Regions from separate parts of the Kitasatospora sp. MAP12-44 genome, predicted to be linked through region 1. Evidence: riboswitches for the same ligand, from Rfam matches in the RefSeq annotation. Region 1 holds a riboswitch; each other region holds the start of a gene.
What was found. A riboswitch is a leader RNA that binds a small molecule or an ion and turns the genes downstream of it on or off. The one in region 1 is predicted to bind S-adenosylmethionine.

Region 1 (2,256 bases):
CCGTCCGCCGGGTTGCCGATGGCCAGCGACTTGGCGATGGTGTCCGGCTTGACCGGGCGGATCACGTCGTGGCCCGCCTTGAAGGCCGCCGAGACCGGCGAGCAGCCGGCCGCCTGGGCCCCGAAGATCTTGTACGGGCGGTCCTCGACCAGGCCGAGCTTGATCAGCTCCTGCAGTCCCTTGTCGATCTTGGTGAGCTGGGAGCCTGAGGCGATCGGGATCACCAGCTGCTCGGGCAGCCGCCAGCCCAGCTGCTCGCAGATCTCGTACGCCAGCGTCTTGGAGCCCTCGCCGTAGTACGGGCGCAGGTTGACGTTGACGAAGCCCCAGCCCTCGCCGGCCGGGTCGCCGATCAGCTCCGAGCAGAAGCGGTTCACATCGTCGTAGTTGCCCTTGATGCCGACCAGCTCGCCGCCGTAGACCCCGGCCATCACGACCTTGCCCTGCTCCAGGTCGTGCGGGATGAACACGCAGGACTTGAAGCCGGCCCGGGCCGCGGCCGCGCCCACCGCGCCGGCCAGGTTGCCGGTGGAGGAGCAGGAGAGGGTGGTGAAGTCGAAGGCGCGGGCGGCCTCGATCGCGCAGGCCACCACCCGGTCCTTGAAGGAGTGGGTCGGGTTGCCGGAGTCGTCCTTGACGTGCAGCTGGGCGGTGAAGCCGAGCTCGCGGCCCAGGTTGTCGGCCTTGACCAGCGGGGTCCAACCCGGGTTCAGGTTGGGCTTGTCGGCCACGTCGGCCGGCACCGGCAGCAGCGGCGCGTATCGCCAGATGGACGCCGGGCCGGACTCGATCCGCTTGCGCAGCTCCTCGGCCTGGTAGGAGCCGAAGTCGTAGGCGATCTCCAGCGGGCCGAAGCACTCGACGCAGGCGAAGATCGGGCCGAGCTCGAAGCGCGTGCCGCACTCGCGACAGGACAGCGCGGCGGCGGGACCGAGATCTACGGTCGAAGTGGGTGCAGATACGTCAACAGCCATGATGGCGGAGGCCTCTCTCCTCATCTTCCCCGTGCCGCGGGCGCGACACAGGACGGAATTGGCACCTGTCCCGCCGGGGCCTCGACCACGAAGTGGTCAGTAGCCGTGCGAGAAGGTTGCCGGGACTTCGACGGGCCGTTCCCTCAGTCCCTCTGGATGAGCTCTGTGAAGTTGTGGTCATGCGGTGCGGCCGACCCCGGCGTGCGAAGGTCTGACCGCTGTACGAAGACTGTATCGGAAGGCCCGCGATGTGGCCCGTACCGTCCGCAACGCGAGACGACCTGACAAGGAGCGAGATTTGCCAGCCGAGCAGAGCCCCGCGCTACTCCCGGAAGCGGCGTCCTGGCTGCGTCGGCGGTCCTGGACCGCGGCCGACCGCCCCCCGGCCGCGCTGCTCGCCGCCAAGCGCGCGGCAGGTCCCGCCGGGACGGTCAGCGTGGTCCTGCCCGCGCTGGACGAGGAGTCCACGGTCGGCGAGATCGTCACGGTGATCCGCCGCGAGCTGATGGACCGGCTGCCGCTGGTGGACGAGGTCGTGGTGGTCGACTCCGGCTCCTCGGACCGGACGGCCGAGGTGGCCGCGGCTGCCGGTGCCCGGGTGGTGCACCGCGACGCGATCCTGCCGCGGCTGCCCGCGGTGCCCGGCAAGGGCGAGGTGCTCTGGCGCTCGCTGCTGGTGACCTCCGGCGAGATCGTCTGCTTCGTCGACGCGGACCTGCGCGAGTTCGACCCGGCCTTCGTCTCCGGGATCGTCGGCCCGCTGCTCACCGACCCGGCGATCCAGCTGGTCAAGGCGATGTACGACCGGCCGCTCGAGACCGACGGCGCGGTGGTACCGGCCGGCGGCGGCCGGGTGACCGAGCTGGTGGCCCGGCCGCTGCTCAACCTGCACTGGCCGCGGCTGGCCGGCTTCGTCCAGCCGCTGGGTGGCGAGTACGCGGCCCGCCGCTCGCTGCTGGAGCGGCTGCACTTCCCGACCGGCTACGGGGTGGAGCTCGGTCTGCTGGTGGACGCCCTGGAGCTGGCCGGCCTGGACGCGCTGGCGCAGGTGGACGTGGGGGTGCGCCACCACCGCCACCAGGACGGCCAGGCGCTGGGTCGGATGGCCGCCACCATCTACCGCACGGCCCTGGAGCGGCTGGACCGCACGCACCGGCTGAAGGCCGCCGAGGACCTAGCCCGCCCGGTGCTGACCCAGTTCTCCCGCGACGCCCGGACCCGCGAGTTCACCGCCGAAAGCCATCGGGTGACCGCTCTGGAACGCCCGCCGATGATCGAGGTC
Region 2 (2,256 bases), 2.4 Mb from region 1:
GGCCAGCGGCTCCTCCGATGTGCTGGAGCGCCTGGGCATCCGGCTCGACCTCGGCGCCCGGCGGGTGGCCGAGATCGCCGAGGAGGTCGGCCTCACCTTCTGCTTCGCCGCCAAGTTCCACCCGGCGATGCGGCACGCCGCCCCGGCCCGCCGCGACCTCGGCGTGCCGACCGCCTTCAACATCCTTGGCCCGCTGACCAATCCGGCCAAGGTGACGGCGCACGCGGTCGGCTGCTTCGACACCCGGCTGGCCGCGCTGATCGCCGGGGTACTGGCCCGGCGCGGCTCCAGCGCGCTGGTCTTCCGCGGTGACGACGGGCTGGACGAACTGACCGTCTGCAGCACCTCGCGGGTGTGGATCGTGCGGGCCGGCGAGGTGACCGAGACCGTCTTCGACCCGCGCGAGGTGGGCATCGAACTGGCCGGCGTGGAGAGCCTGCGCGGCGCGGACGCCGAGTACAACGCCAACGTCGCCCGCCGGGTGCTGGCCGGCCAGCGCGGACCGGTGCGCGACGCCGTGGTGCTGAACTCCGCGGCGGCGCTGGTCGCCCTGGAGCTGACCGATGCGCCGCTCACCGAGCAGCTCGCCGCCGCCATGGCGCGCACCGCGGCCGCGATCGACTCCGGCGCCGCGCAGGCCACCCTGAAGAGCTGGGCCGAGGCGACCGCACGCGCCTGACCTGCGGGTCTCATGGTTGTCCGGATGGCGGGACGGTGTTTGACCATCCCTCGACCGCTGGTTAAAGTCTTCGTCAGGTCATGAGTGACAGCGCGACTAGCCCCAGCTTGCTGTCCGGCAACCCTCCGTCCGTGGCGGGGTGCCCTGGGTGAAGACCAGGCCAGGCGGCGACAGGTCCGCATGGCAAGCGCGGGCCACCGGTCTCTTCACTCCCGGGGTCCAGACCCCTGGAGGAGTGCATCCCCATGTCTCTCGACACCCGTTTCCTCACCCCCCTGGCCGTGCTCGGCTCCGCCGTCGAGGTCCCGCTGGTGAGCGGCGAGAAGGTCACCTACGCCGCACTCGACTACGCCGCCAGCGCCCCCGCGCTGCAGCGGGTCTGGGACGACGTGGCCGCCTACGCGCCCTACTACGGCAGCGTGCACCGTGGCGCCGGCTACCTCTCGCAGCTCTCCACCGACCTGTTCGAGCAGAGCCGGCGCACCGTCGAGGAGTTCCTGGACCTGCGCGAGGGCGACCAGCTGGTCTTCACCCGGGCCACCACCGACTCGCTGAACCTGCTGGCGGGCGCGCTGCCGGCCGGCACCCGGGTCTTCGCCTTCGAGACCGAGCACCACGCCTCGCTGCTGCCCTGGCGCCGCGAGGGCCTGAGCGTCAGCTACCTGCCCGCGCCGCGCTCGCACGCCGAGGCGGTCGCCGCACTGGAGGCCGCGCTCAGCGCGCAGCCCGCCGAGCACCGGCTGTTCTGTGTGACCGGCGCCTCCAATGTCACCGGCGAGCTGTGGCCGATCGCCGAGCTGACCGAGGTGGCGCACCGGCACGGCGCCCGGGTGGTGCTGGACGCGGCCCAGCTCGCGCCGCACCACCGGGTCTCGGTGCGCGAGCTGGACGTGGACTGGATCGCCTTCTCCGGGCACAAGTTGTACGCCCCGTTCGGCGCGGGCGTGCTGGCCGGGCGCTCGGACTGGCTGGACGCGGCGGAGCCGTACCTGGCGGGCGGCGGCGCCAGCCGTACGGTGGCCCGCGAGGCGGACGGTTCGGTGGCCGTCGAGTGGCACCGGGGCCCGGCCCGGCACGAGGCCGGCTCGCCCAATGTGATCGGCGCCTACGCGATCGCCTCCGCCTGCCGCGCGCTGACCGAGGCCGGTTTCGACGCGCTGCAGGCCCGCGAGGAGCAGCTGGTTGCCCGGCTGAAGGCGGGTCTGGCGGAGCTCCCGCAGGTCAAGGTGCTCAGCCTGTTCGGCGAGGACGCCGCGCGGGTCGGCGTGCTCTCCTTCGTGGTCGAGGGCTGGAACAGCTCGCACTTCTCGGCCGCGCTCTCGGCGGAGTACGGCATCGGGGTGCGCGACGGCCTGTTCTGCGCGCACCCGCTGGTGCGCACCCTGCTCGGCGGGGAGCAGGCCGCGCCCTCCGAGTGCGGTGCGCCCGAGCCGTCGCTGCCGGGGGAGCAGAGCCTGAACGCGATCCGGGTCAGCTTCGGCGCCGGCACCCCCGACGAGCACCTGGAGCGCTTCCTTGGCGCCGTCCGGGAGTTGCTGGCGGACGGCGCGCGCTGGACCTACCGCAACGAGGGCGGC
Region 3 (2,256 bases), 2.8 Mb from region 1:
ACCCAGCTGATCGCCCGGAGCACCGGGCTGCGGGAGAGCCTTGCGAGCGCGAGCAGGACACCGCCCACCAGCCCGAGCACGGCACTGTACGCCGTCACCTCCAGGGTGATGAATAGGCCGTCGGTGATCACCGGACGTACGAACCAGTACTGGAAGCGGCCCCACTCGTAGAACGGATTGGTCACCAACCCGTGCGCGATCTGGGCGACCAGCACCGCGACGATCGCACTGGTGATCCAGCGGCCCGGATGCCGCAGCGGTATGACCCGCTGTGCCGAGAAGGGACGGGCAGCCCGCGCGGGATCGACCGCTGCGTCGGCGGGGTCGACCGGCGCGGGGGAGAGCATCGGGGGCAGGTCCGTCGCGGGCGGATACGTCGTGCCTGGTGGCACGGCGGGGAGCAGGGACTCACTCATTCAGGGACTCCAGCGAATGCCTTTGCCGCGCCCGCGCCGGGAGTGGTCGCGCAGCGGGGCGAGGACCACCTGCGGGGCGTGCCGGAGCGCGCCGCATCGCGGACGGTGTGGACGAGGGGAGCACACCGGGAAAGGCATGCGTCAGGAAGCCATCAGGCAAAGAGCCTCAGGCAGAAGTGGTCAGGCCTGACAGAGGGCGCTGCTGGAGGCGGGACACAGTGCGCTGCTGACCCGGCGAAGATCGATGTGGCGGCTCAGGAACGCCGCGGCACGGCCGTGGCGGCGCCATGCGGCCATCCCCGGACCTGCGTACATCGCCGTCACCTTCGCCAATCTGCCCCAGCGGGCCTCGCGCTTACCGATCGTCGTTCGGTCCGGTCGTCACCTGGGGCACCCCGCCGCGTGGGAGGGTTGCCGTGCAGCGAGCCAGGGCTTTTCGCTGACACTCATGACCGTTCTGGTGGGCAAAAGTTAGGCGCACTCCGCGAGGAATGTCAACGCCTGACCGGGGTCTGAGATCAGGGGTGGGCCGGCGCGCTCGGCCAGGGCCGTGGCACGGCGTCCACTCCTCCTACGGTTCATCCAACTTCCCTGAGGAGCAAGCGGGTTCAGCGGCGCTTCTGTCGCCTGGTCAGCCCGACGGGAACACCGGCGGCGCAGTCGGTGTTGATCTTTACAGGATTGTGCCGGACCCGGATAGCGGGTTACGGTTCACCCAGGTCATGAGTGTCAGCGTCAAGCCCTGGCTCGCTGCACGGCAACCCTCCCACGCGGCGGGGTGCTCCAGGTGACGACCCGGCGGAGCCGAAGACGGTGCCGTAAGCGCGAGTTCGAGCCGGTGCGGCCGATCGGGACGGAGGCGACGACAGTGCGGGACACCCTCAAGCGGTCTGCGGCCCTCACCCTGAAGGTCGTCGCGGTGAAGGCCCAGTGCCGGGTCACCACCACGTACTCGCGGCGTCACATCGATCTGCAGCGCGTCGCCACCGCGCTGTGTCCGGCGAACGCGAACGCCCCCGTGCGGATCGCCTCCGCGCCGCGCAGCGCCGCCTAGCCCGCTCTCGCCGGACCTCGAACCCGAACACCGAAGCTCCCCGGTCCCGTTACCGGAGGCGCCGCCGTTCGGCGTGTCGCGTCGTCCCAGCCGAGACACCCATCCGAAGGAAGCGGTACACCCATGCCCGAATCCCGCGCAGCCCTACACCTGGCCGTCGCCCTGGACGGCGCCGGCTGGCACCCCGCAGCCTGGCGCGAGCCCGATGCCCGGCCGCACGAACTGTTCACCGCGCCCTATTGGGCCGACCTGGTCACCGAAGCCGAGCGAGGCCTGCTGGACCTGGTGACCATCGAGGACTCCCTGGGCCTGCAGTCCTCCCACCCCACCGAGCCGGACGAGCGGACCGACCACGTGCGCGGTCGGCTGGACGCGGTGCTGGTCGCCGCCCGGATCGCGCCGCTGACCCGCCACATCGGACTGCTCCCGACCGCAGTGGTCACCCATACCGAGCCGTTCCACCTTTCCAAGGCGATCGCCACCCTCGACTTCGTGAGCACCGGACGCGCCGGGGTCCAGGTCAAGGTGGACGGCCGAGCCGACCAGGCGGCGCACTTCGGACGCCGTACGGTGCCGCGCCTGCGGATCGAGGACCTCGCCGCACCGGCGGGGCAGGCACTGCTCCGGGAGCTCTTCGCCGAGGCCGACGACTACGTCGAGGTGCTGCGCCGGCTGTGGGACAGCTGGGAGGACGACGCCGAGATCCGCGACGTCGCCACGGGCCGCTTCGTCGACCGCGCCAAGCTGCACTACATCGACTTCGAGGGTGGCAGGTTCAGCGTGCGG

Region 2: another riboswitch for S-adenosylmethionine. It lies ahead of P3T34_RS11345 (aminotransferase class V-fold PLP-dependent enzyme); the one in region 1 lies ahead of thrC (threonine synthase).
Region 3: another riboswitch for S-adenosylmethionine. It lies ahead of P3T34_RS34515 (putative leader peptide); the one in region 1 lies ahead of thrC (threonine synthase).

The regions. Positions count from the first base shown of each region.
Region 1 covers NZ_JARZAE010000004.1:4,809,670-4,811,925, reverse strand. Annotated here, with positions in the region: gene thrC (threonine synthase) at 1-974, opposite strand, end outside; SAM riboswitch class I at 992-1,137, opposite strand; gene P3T34_RS22510 (glucosyl-3-phosphoglycerate synthase) at 1,273-2,256, shown strand, end outside.
Region 2 covers NZ_JARZAE010000004.1:2,408,930-2,411,185, reverse strand. Annotated here, with positions in the region: gene trpD (anthranilate phosphoribosyltransferase) at 1-679, shown strand, start outside; SAM riboswitch class IV at 756-875, shown strand; gene P3T34_RS11345 (aminotransferase class V-fold PLP-dependent enzyme) at 925-2,256, shown strand, end outside.
Region 3 covers NZ_JARZAE010000004.1:7,565,287-7,567,542, reverse strand. Annotated here, with positions in the region: gene P3T34_RS34520 (amino acid ABC transporter permease) at 1-347, opposite strand, end outside; SAM riboswitch class IV at 763-870, opposite strand; SAM riboswitch class IV at 1,135-1,247, shown strand; gene P3T34_RS34515 (putative leader peptide) at 1,285-1,470, shown strand; gene P3T34_RS34510 (LLM class flavin-dependent oxidoreductase) at 1,594-2,256, shown strand, end outside.